2 regions of the Giesbergeria sinuosa genome follow, and region 1 is predicted to be linked to the other one. Evidence: riboswitches for the same ligand, from Rfam matches in the RefSeq annotation. Region 1 holds a riboswitch; the other holds the start of a gene.
What was found. Region 1 has a riboswitch for cobalamin ahead of ACFO6X_RS01555 (energy-coupling factor ABC transporter permease). Riboswitches for the same ligand answer to the same signal wherever they lie in the genome.
Positions count from the first base shown of each region.

Region 2: linked by a shared signal. The riboswitch ahead of ACFO6X_RS03555 (TonB-dependent receptor domain-containing protein) and the one ahead of ACFO6X_RS01555 (energy-coupling factor ABC transporter permease) in region 1 are both predicted to bind cobalamin.

Region 1 is NZ_JBHSHJ010000001.1:344,291-349,172, reverse strand. It holds gene ACFO6X_RS01570 (LysR family transcriptional regulator) at 1-359, opposite strand, end outside; gene ACFO6X_RS01565 (acyl-CoA dehydrogenase) at 491-1,684, shown strand; gene ACFO6X_RS01560 (CaiB/BaiF CoA transferase family protein) at 1,770-3,041, shown strand; cobalamin riboswitch at 3,047-3,260, shown strand; gene ACFO6X_RS01555 (energy-coupling factor ABC transporter permease) at 3,387-4,055, shown strand; gene ACFO6X_RS01550 (energy-coupling factor ABC transporter substrate-binding protein) at 4,052-4,390, shown strand; gene cbiQ (cobalt ECF transporter T component CbiQ) at 4,380-4,882, shown strand, end outside.
Region 2 is NZ_JBHSHJ010000002.1:196,951-201,832, forward strand. It holds gene ACFO6X_RS03550 (cobyrinate a,c-diamide synthase) at 1-103, opposite strand, end outside; gene ACFO6X_RS03555 (TonB-dependent receptor domain-containing protein) at 100-2,025, opposite strand; cobalamin riboswitch at 2,105-2,344, opposite strand; gene ACFO6X_RS03560 (hypothetical protein) at 2,380-3,087, shown strand; gene ACFO6X_RS03565 (cell division protein ZapA) at 3,090-3,476, shown strand; gene ACFO6X_RS03570 (sulfite exporter TauE/SafE family protein) at 3,810-4,625, shown strand; gene ACFO6X_RS03575 (sulfite exporter TauE/SafE family protein) at 4,639-4,882, opposite strand, start outside.

The DNA of each region.
Region 1 (4,882 bases):
AGGGCGGCCAATTGGGGCAACCGCGGAATGAGCCAACGTGTGGCAAAGGTGGGCACGGCAGCCAGAGACAAAGCACCGCCGTGGCCTTGGTGCGCCATGATGTCCAAGGTGTCGCGCTCCAACGCCTGCAACCGTTGGGCAACTTGGCGGGCGTAATGGTTGCCTGCGGGGGTCAAAGCGACACCGTGGCGCGTGCGCCGAAACAGCGCCACACCCAAAAAATCCTCCAAAGCCAAAATTTGCCGCGACACCGCGCTTTGCGTCAGGGCCAGCTCTTGGGCAGCACGGGTGTAACTTTCGTGGCGGGCAGCGGCTTCAAAGCAGGCCAAGGCTTGGGTGGATGGCAAGGTACGGCGCATAAAAAATATGATCAATACTCATAACTGGATGCCACATTCTCGTTTGCTTGTTGGTTATCTCCAAAGCTACTATCTGGTGCCTGCCAGTTATTCATGCAAAACCGGCACATTCTATTTTTCAGGAGACACCCATGGCCAGCAACTTTCAATGGAACGACCCTTTTTTGCTCGACCAGCAATTGACCGATGATGAGCGCATGGTGCGCGATGCCGCTGCCGCCTATTGCCAAGACAAGCTGGCCCCGCGTGTGCTTGAATCCTTCCGCCACGAAAAGATGGACAGCAGCATCTTCCGTGAGATGGGCGAGTTGGGTCTGCTGGGCCCTACCATCCCCGAGCAATACGGCGGCCCCGGCCTCAATTACGTCAGCTATGGCCTGATTGCCCGCGAAATTGAACGCGTTGATTCGGGCTACCGCTCTATGGCAAGCGTGCAAAGCTCGCTGGTGATGGTGCCCATCTATGAGTTTGGCACCGAAGCGCAAAAGCAAAAATACCTGCCCAAACTGGCCAGCGGTGAATACATCGGCTGCTTTGGCCTGACCGAACCCGACCACGGCTCCGACCCCAACAGCATGGTGACCCGTGCGCAAAAGGTGCCGGGTGGCTATCAGCTCACTGGCGCCAAAATGTGGATCACCAACAGCCCGGTGGCCGATGTATTTGTGGTCTGGGCCAAAGAGGTCTCCGAAGGCGGCGCTGTCGGCCCCATTCGCGGCTTTATCCTCGAAAAGGGCTGGAAGGGTCTATCGGCTCCAGCCATCCACGGCAAGGTGGGCTTGCGCACCTCTATCACCGGCGAAATCGTCATGGACAGCGTGTTTGTGCCCGAAGAAAACGCCTTTCCTGAAGTGCGCGGCCTCAAAGGCCCGTTCACCTGCCTCAATAGCGCCCGCTTTGGCATTGCTTGGGGGGCGCTGGGGGCCGCAGAGTTTTGCTGGCAGATGGCCCGCCAATACACCCTGGATCGCAAACAATTTGGCCGCCCCTTGGCCGCCAACCAGCTCATCCAGAAAAAACTGGCCGACATGCAAACCGAAATCACCCTCGGCCTGCAAGCCTGTCTGCGCGTGGGCCGCATGAAAGATGAACACCAAAACGTGGTGGAAGTCACCTCACTCATCAAGCGCAACAGTTGCGGCAAGGCATTGGACATTGCCCGCTTGGCCCGCGACATGATGGGCGGCAATGGCATCAGCGACGAATTTGGTGTGGCCCGCCACTTGGTCAATTTGGAAGTGGTCAACACTTACGAAGGCACCCACGACATCCACGCCCTGATTTTGGGCCGTGCCCAAACCGGCATTGCCGCCTTTGCTAATTAACCCACACTTGCCACGGTGACTCCTGCCCCGCAGTGCCGTGCGCTCTGCGGGGCTTTTCCCTTGTTTTTTGAGGCTGGATAGTCTGATGAATACTGCCGATTTCCCCTGCGCCGCCACCACTCCAGCGGGTGCTTTGGCCGGTATCAAAGTGCTAGATCTATCGCGGGTGCTGGCCGGGCCTTGGTGTACACAGATGCTGGCCGATCTGGGCGCCGACGTGGTCAAGGTGGAGCGCCCCGGCGTGGGTGATGACACCCGCCACTGGGGGCCGCCTTTCTTGCAGGATGTGGATGGCAACGACACCGATCAAGCAAGCTACTTTACCGCCTGCAACCGCAATAAGCGTTCTATCACCATCGATATGGCCCACCCAGAGGGGCAAGCCTTGCTGCGCCGCATGGCCCAACAGGCCGATGTATTGGTAGAAAACTTCAAGGTGGGCGGCTTGCAGCAGTATGGCCTCGATGTCGACAGCCTCCAAGCCCTGAACCCCCGCCTGATTTATTGCTCCATCACGGGTTTTGGGCAGGATGGCCCCTATGCCGAACGCGCCGGTTACGACTTGATGGTGCAGGCTCTGTGCGGCCTGATGAGCATCACCGGCCACGCAGACGCCCAGCCCGGTGGTGGCCCGCTGCGTGTAGGGGTGGCCGTGATCGATATTTTCACCGGCCTGTATGCCAGCAACGCCATCTTGGCCGCACTACAGGCCCGCCACACCACCGGGCTAGGGCAGCACATCGACATGGCCTTGCTCGATGTGGGCATGGCAACGTTAGCCAACCAAGCAGCAGGTTTTTTGGCAACCGGCCAAGCACCTGGCCGGGGAGGCAATATCCATCCGAGCCTGGCCCCTTACCAAGACTTTCGCAGCAGCGATGGCAACGTGCTGCTGGCCATTGGCAACGATGGCCAGTTTGCCCGCTTTTGTGCTGCCATTGGCCAACCACAATGGGCACAGGATGCACGTTTTGCCAGCAACACAGCACGGGTACGCCACCGGGCGGCACTGCTGGAGTTGTTGGTGCCAGTGATGCAAACCCGCACCACCGCGGAATGGGTCGCTTTGCTCGAAGACAAGGCGGTGCCTTGTGGCCCCATCAACACCATTGCCCAAGCCTTTGACGATCCACAGGTGCAGGCCCGTGGCTTGCGTATCAACCTGCCGCGCTATGCAGGCGATGGCATTGCACAGGTGGCGGGGGTAGCCAACCCCATGCGCCTGAGCGCCACTCCGGTGCGCTACCGCAGTGCCCCTCCGGCCTTGGGCCAACATACCGACGAGGTATTGCAGGAGTGGGGGCTGGATGCAGCACAACGTGCGCAGTTGCGCGCTACAGGAGCCATTGGCGCTTGAGCCTGTAGAATGCCCGACTTTCGGGTGCGCAAACTCCTTCTGAGGGTGTTTGCGTTAAACGGGAAGCCGGTGACGTTGCACAGCAGTGCAGCCATTCCGGCGCAGCCCCCGCTGCTGTAAGCCAGACGACCCCGCACATGCCACTGTGTTACCAAACATGGGAAGGCGCGGACAAGGATGATGGCGAGCCAGAAGACCGGCCCGAAAAATGTCAGCACCATTCCCCGGGGTGACGGGAAAACTGCCTGCAATCGCACTCCGGCCCTACTGGAGTGCTTGTGTGCTTTGATCGCCCCCGCATGGTGTTTTTATGAACCATTCGACGGGAGGATTCGAATGCACATCATGGAAGGCTTTCTTCCACTGGAGCACGCGCTGGGCTGGTCTATCGCCTCTGCGCCTTTCTTGGCCTATGGCTTGCACGCCATGCGCCGCGATATTCGCCAGCACCCAGAACAACGGATGTTGTTAGGCGTGGCGGCGGCTTTCAGTTTTTTGCTCTCGGCACTCAAGTTGCCCTCGGTCACGGGCAGTTGCTCGCATCCAACCGGCGTTGGCTTGGGGGCGTTGCTGTTTGGCCCTGGGGCTATGGTGCCCATCGCTTTGGTGGTGTTGTTGTTTCAAGCCCTGCTGCTGGCGCACGGCGGCCTGACCACACTAGGAGCCAACTTATTTGCTATGGGCATCGTCGGGCCGTTTTGCGCCTATGCGGTGTTTCGGCTAGCCAAGGCACTGGGCTGTTCTTTGGCGTTGGGGGTGTTTCTGGCTGCATGCCTGGGTGATTTGTCCACCTACCTGACCACTTCGGTGCAATTGGCGTGGGCCTTTCCTGATCCGGTGGGTGGTTTTGCAGGCTCTCTGACCAAGTTTGGCGGCATTTTTGCCCTGACCCAAATTCCTTTAGCCATCAGTGAAGGCTTGCTCACCGTGCTGGTGATGAACGCCTTGCAGCGTTTTAACCAAGATGAGATGCGTGGTATGCACCTGCTGCAACCCACCAAGGGGCAGGCATGAAAAAGTCAAACTGGTTGATTTGGGCTGCGGTGCTGCTGCTGTCGGTTTTTCCTTTGTGGTGGGTGCCTGCTCCAGCCCCCGGCACTGAAGCCTTTGGCGGTGCCGATGCCGAGGCACAAAACCTGATTCAGACCATCGCACCAGACTACCAAGCATGGTTTGCGCCACTGATCGAGCCTGCCAGTGGCGAGATCGCCTCCCTGTTGTTTGCGTTGCAAGCCGCATTGGGGGCTGGGGTGATTGGTTATTGGCTGGGCGCTTCTGTCACCCGGGAAAAACTACGCCAAGCCCCAGCGGATACCACGCCCCCACAGGCAGCAGGCCGTGTGGATTGAACGAGCCGCCCACCACAACCACTGGAGCCACGTTACCCCCCGCGCCAAGGCTATTTTTACCTTGGCTGCGCTGTTGGCCGCCTATGTAGCGCGCACCCCCAGTGCCGCTTTGGGGGTGGCCTTGGTTTGTGTGCTGCTAGTGTGGCGTGGGGCCGGGGTGCCTTGGCGTTGCTACATCCGGGTGGCAGCAGGGCCGTTGGGTTTTTTGCTGTTGTCGGGTGCTTCCTTGCTGGTCTCGGTGGTGTGGGAGCCACCAGGGGCACTGGCTTGGCATATTGCGCCCCATGCGTTATCGGATGTGGCGATGGTGACCGCGCGCTCGGTGGCGGCGCTAGCGGCACTGTTGACGCTGGTGCTCACCACACCATTGGCGCACCTGATTGCACTGCTACGCCAGCTGCGGCTGCCCGACATTCTGCTCGACCTGATGGTGCTGTGCTATCGGCTGATTTTTGTCTTCTCTGAGGCCTGCCACGACACCGTGGCTGCCCA
Region 2 (4,882 bases), on a different contig from region 1:
GCCCCTGGCGGCTGTGCAAACGTGCCAAAGCGGCAGTGAGGGTGGTTTTGCCCTGCCCCGAGGCTGGGGCAGCTATCAACAGTGCGGGGCAGCGGGTGCTCATTGGGGCGTCCATTTCAGGCCTACATACAGGCTACGCCCTGGGGTGGCATAGCTGCGGGCAAGCTGGTAATCTTTGTCGGCCAAGTTGTCAATGCGTGCCAGCAAAGTGAAGTTGCGTGCCATGCGCGTGCTGGCATACAGGTTCCAGAGGGTGTAGCCCCCCAGTCGGGTAGTGTTGGCAATGGTGTCAAATCGCTGGCCCGAGGCTTGCATTTCTGCGCCCAGATTCCAGCCTGCCCATAGGGTATCGGCGCCCAAGGTGGCATGGCGTTTGGCCCGGCGTGCCAGCTGTTTGCCGGTGTCTAAATCACGGGGGTTTTGCCAGTCCACTGAGCCGCGCCACTGCACCCCAGCCAGCCGGTAGGAGCCTGCCACCGTCACGCCTTCGTATTGGGCGCGGGCGGTGTTGGCGTAGCAGCCAAAATCAGAAGCACAAGCACCCGTCCCTACGAAGGAGATCAAATTGCGTACCCGGTTGCGGTAGGCCGTCACTGAGAAAGTGCTGCTTTTTTCAGCCCAACGCAGGCCAATTTCGGCGTTGCGGCTTTTTTCTGGTTGCAGTGTGGCGACACCGTACTCGCTAAAACGCTGGTACAGAGTGGGCGCCCGAAACGCTGTGCCCACCGAGGCTGTGGCTCGCCATTGGGGGGTGAGGGCATAGCCATAGGCCAAACTCCCTGTGTTCTGACCCCCAAATTCACTGTCGTTGTCGTGGCGGGCATTGAGCTGTACGGTATGCCCCCCTGCGTTGTAGCCATAACCCAGTGCAACCCCATCCTGTGAACGTTGGCGGTCTAGCGTGACCCCCCAAGCATCCAAAGCTGGGTTGTAGAGCTGGTCTTCGCGGCGCTCGAGGGCTGCGTTAAAGCGATGTGCGCCCCATTGGTAATCGTGCTGCCATAGGTAGCCACGCAGTGTGGTTTCTGTCAGGTAGGGCGAAGGCGTGGTTTCGTAGCGGCTGGCCGCCTCCGTCACAGAGAGACGCGTGCGGTACGCCTCACTCCATTGCGCCTGCCAGCTCAAACCCGCCGTGCGCAGGCGATGCAAATTGCGGTCATCGGCAGGCGCAGCAGGGGTGTAGCTGAAAGCGTCGTAATCAGAGTGGAGCCGTTGCGCCAGCAGGGTGGCATCCAAACGGTGTTGCGTGTTGATGCGCAGGCCTAGGCGGGCATTGGCCGATGTGCTGCGGTAGCCATCGCGGTCTGGGTGGTGGCTGCCGCTGGTTTTGGTATCAAAACCATCGCTAGTGGTACGGTGCAGGCCCAGTGCATAGTCCAAGGCACCATCGGTGCCAGTGCTGCCACTGATGCCCGCCTCTATTTTGCGTGTGCCTTGGCTGCCCAAACCTACCCCAACCATGGGTTGGGCTGGGCCTTCGCCCTTGCGGGTAAATAATTGGATCACGCCAGCAATAGCGTCTGAGCCATACACGGCCGCTGCCGGGCCACGCAATACCTCAATGCGCTCCATCTGTGCCAACGGAATCTGTTCCCATTGTGCGCCACCCGTCGATTGGGAGTCCACCCGTACGCCGTCGATATAGACCGCTGTGAAGCGCGATTCAGCCCCACGCACAAACACACTGCTGGCATTGCCAGGGCCACCATTGCGCGAGATTTCTAAGCCCGGCAGCCGGGCCAGCACATCCGCCAACACACTGGCACCACTAGATTCAAGCGTTTCGCGATCCACAATGGAGACGTCGGCCACCAAGTCGGCCAAAGGTTGTGGCGTGCGGGTTGCCGTGACCACCACATCAGACAGCGAGGGTGTGTGCAGGTTCTGTGCCAATAGCAGTGGGCCTGGGGCATCTGAGGTTTGTTGTGCGTGTGCAGACAGTGCAGACAACAGGGCACAGGCCCAAACCACAGGGCGCACATTCAGGGCAACGCTGGGGCAGCCTGGGACGGTAGAGATCTTCATGGGAACACAATCAGAATGCAACCCGTGCTGGCTTCCCCGCCAGCGTTGGGTGATACAGCCACACTAGCCACCAAGGCTATGTGCGACCACCGTGTTGGCCGGTATCCGGGCTGGCGGAGCACCCTTCAGCGCCTTCCCAGTGCTTGTTCAAGGCATCCAGTGGCGTGTGGCTGAAGAGAGAGTGGCATGGACTCGTCCGCTGACCGTTGCGGGGGCAGCGCAGGCTCGGCAGCCCCCTTGATGGGGGCTTTCCTCCCTGCTTCCCGTTGAACTTCGGCATGTGAACCACACCAAGAGCACCAACGGCGCGGATTCTACGGCGCTTTGGCCACTGGCAACCCTACAATTGCAGGCATGGCCCCCTTGCAAACCATCGATCTCATCACCGCGCGTGTGGAGCACCTGCTCCAACGCCTGACCCAGTCTCAGCAGACTCAGCAGCAGCAGGCGCAACAGCTGGCCGATTTGGCCCGTGATCGACAGGCGCTGGAAAAGATACGCGAGCAACAAGCTGAACAGATAGTGCGGCTACTGGAAGAGCACGATATGCTCGTCCAGGCCCATACGGCCCTGCAAGAGGATGGACTGCGGCAAGAGGCCAAGAGCCTACATCTGGAGCAGGAGCGCGATGCCTTGCAGAAAGTCCACGCCGCCCAAACAGAACAATTGGTCGCCTTGACCCGTCAGCATGAAGAATTGCTGCGCAATACGGCACCCCAAACAGAAAAACTGGCGGCTTTGCACAAGGAGCATGCCGCCTTGCAGCAGGCCCATGCGGCCTTGCAGCAGACCAGCACCGAGCAGGCCACCCAAGTGACTGCCTTGCGCCAAGAGTGCCAAACCTTGCAACAGGCAGGGCAGGCACAACTGGCACAAATTGCTGCCCTTACCCAGGAGCGCGACACCTTGCAACAAACCAGCACTGGGCAGGCCGAGCAGATCAGCGCCCTCACCCGTGAGCATGACATGCTCAAATCCCGCCTGCAAACGGCCCGCTCCCGCATGGATGCTTTGATGGAAACCTTGCCAGCCAGTCCCGCAGAGAAAGAGGGTGGCGCATGATGATGAAGAAAATCGAGGTGCAGATCATGCAGCAGAGCCTGCTGCTGAGTTGCCCTGAAGGTGGCGAAGCCTACCTGCGGGAAGCCGCCGCACGGGTAGACAAGGCCATGACCCAGATCCGTGACGGTGGCAAGGTGCGGTTGCGTGAACAAATTGCTGTGCAGGCGGCTATCAATCTGGCTTTTGAGATGGTCAAGGCGGCGGTAGCCGAAAAGACGGCCCTGACGCGCGCTGAACAGGCAGAAGCTGCTGCGGCCAATGCACTGGTGCAAGCCCAAGAGGCGGCTATCTTGGCACAAAGCGTCTCTGGCCCCGAAATGCAGGCCAAGTGCCAGGCCTTGTTGGAGCGCCTCGATACGGCACTGCAAGACGGCACCACACCCGGTTGAGGTGTGGTGGCTGTGGTGGGCCAGCGCCTATGGCCGCCCAGTACCGCTACAATCGGCCTGTCTGCGGTGCTGCTGGGCTTTATATTTCCTTGAACCAATGCTCATTGAGCCTGGGCTTGGTACATTGCCCGGTGAGCGTGATCGTCTCGCGTCAGATGAACCCAACACCTGGCTGCCCTTGCCCCCCTGAACCCCCGGTTCAGGATGCAGGTTCGGTGGCACTGGCAGACACCTTCATTGTCTTGCCCTCCCCAGTCTGTATCGTGTCTGGGGCACTCCCAGCAGCCTCTGGTCAGGCGGGCCTGCTCCCCTTGATCCCCCCCCCCACCATTTATGTTCGATACCCTGCTAATTGTTGAGTTGGCCTTGCTGGGCCTGTGTACGGGCTTTTTTGCCGGACTGCTCGGTATTGGTGGCGGCATGATGTTGGTGCCTTTTCTGACCTATTTTCTGACTGAGCGGGCTGTATCTCCTGATTTGGCCGTCAAGATGGCCATTGCCACGGCGATGGCTACTATTTTGTTTACATCTATCTCCAGTGTGCGTGCGCACCACCGCCGTGGTGCTGTGCGTTGGGATTTGGTTCAGCGGTTGGCCCCCGGTATCGCTTTGGGAGGGATGGCGGCCAGCTTGGGGGTGTTCTCCTTGCTTAAAGGGTCTTTTTTGGCACTGTTTTTTGGGGTCTTTGTGGGTTTTTCTGCATTGCAGATGTTCCGTGACCGCAAACCAGCACCATCCCGACAAATGCCAGGGGTGGCAGGACAGGTAGCCGCTGGCAGTGGCATTGGTTTTTTGGCTGGGTTGGTGGGGGCTGGGGGGGGGTTTATCAGCGTGCCCTTCATGACTTGGTGCAACGTGCCCATCCACAATGCTGTGGCTACCAGCGCCGCCTTGGGTTTTCCGATTGCAGTGTTCAACGTGGCTGGTTATGTGCTGGGGGGCTTTTCGGTGCCCGGTCTACCTGCACATTCCATGGGTTATGTGTGGTTGCCAGCTTTGGGCGTAATTGCCGCGTGCAGTGTATTCACGGCCCCTCTGGGCGCTCGTGCGGCCCACAGTTTGCCTGTGCGCCAACTCAAGCGGGTTTTTGCCAGCTTATTGCTGGTGCTGGCGGTTTATATGTTTTGGAAGGGATATGCCGCGTTGTAACGCAACCGGGCCATCAACTGCACCACAGTTCTGGCCCATGGGTGGCATCAAGCCACAGTGCCCATAAGGCCACACCACAGAGCAAAATGCCTGCCAGTCGTGTGCCACGGTCGCCATGCACCTTGAGGCGCTGGCGTAAACGCAGCCACAGCCACGGCCCTGCCACCAGCCACAGGCCACTGCCCACGGCAAACAGGGCCATAGTGATGGCACCCGACACTGCACTGCCACTGAGAGAGGCCACTAACAAGGCCGAG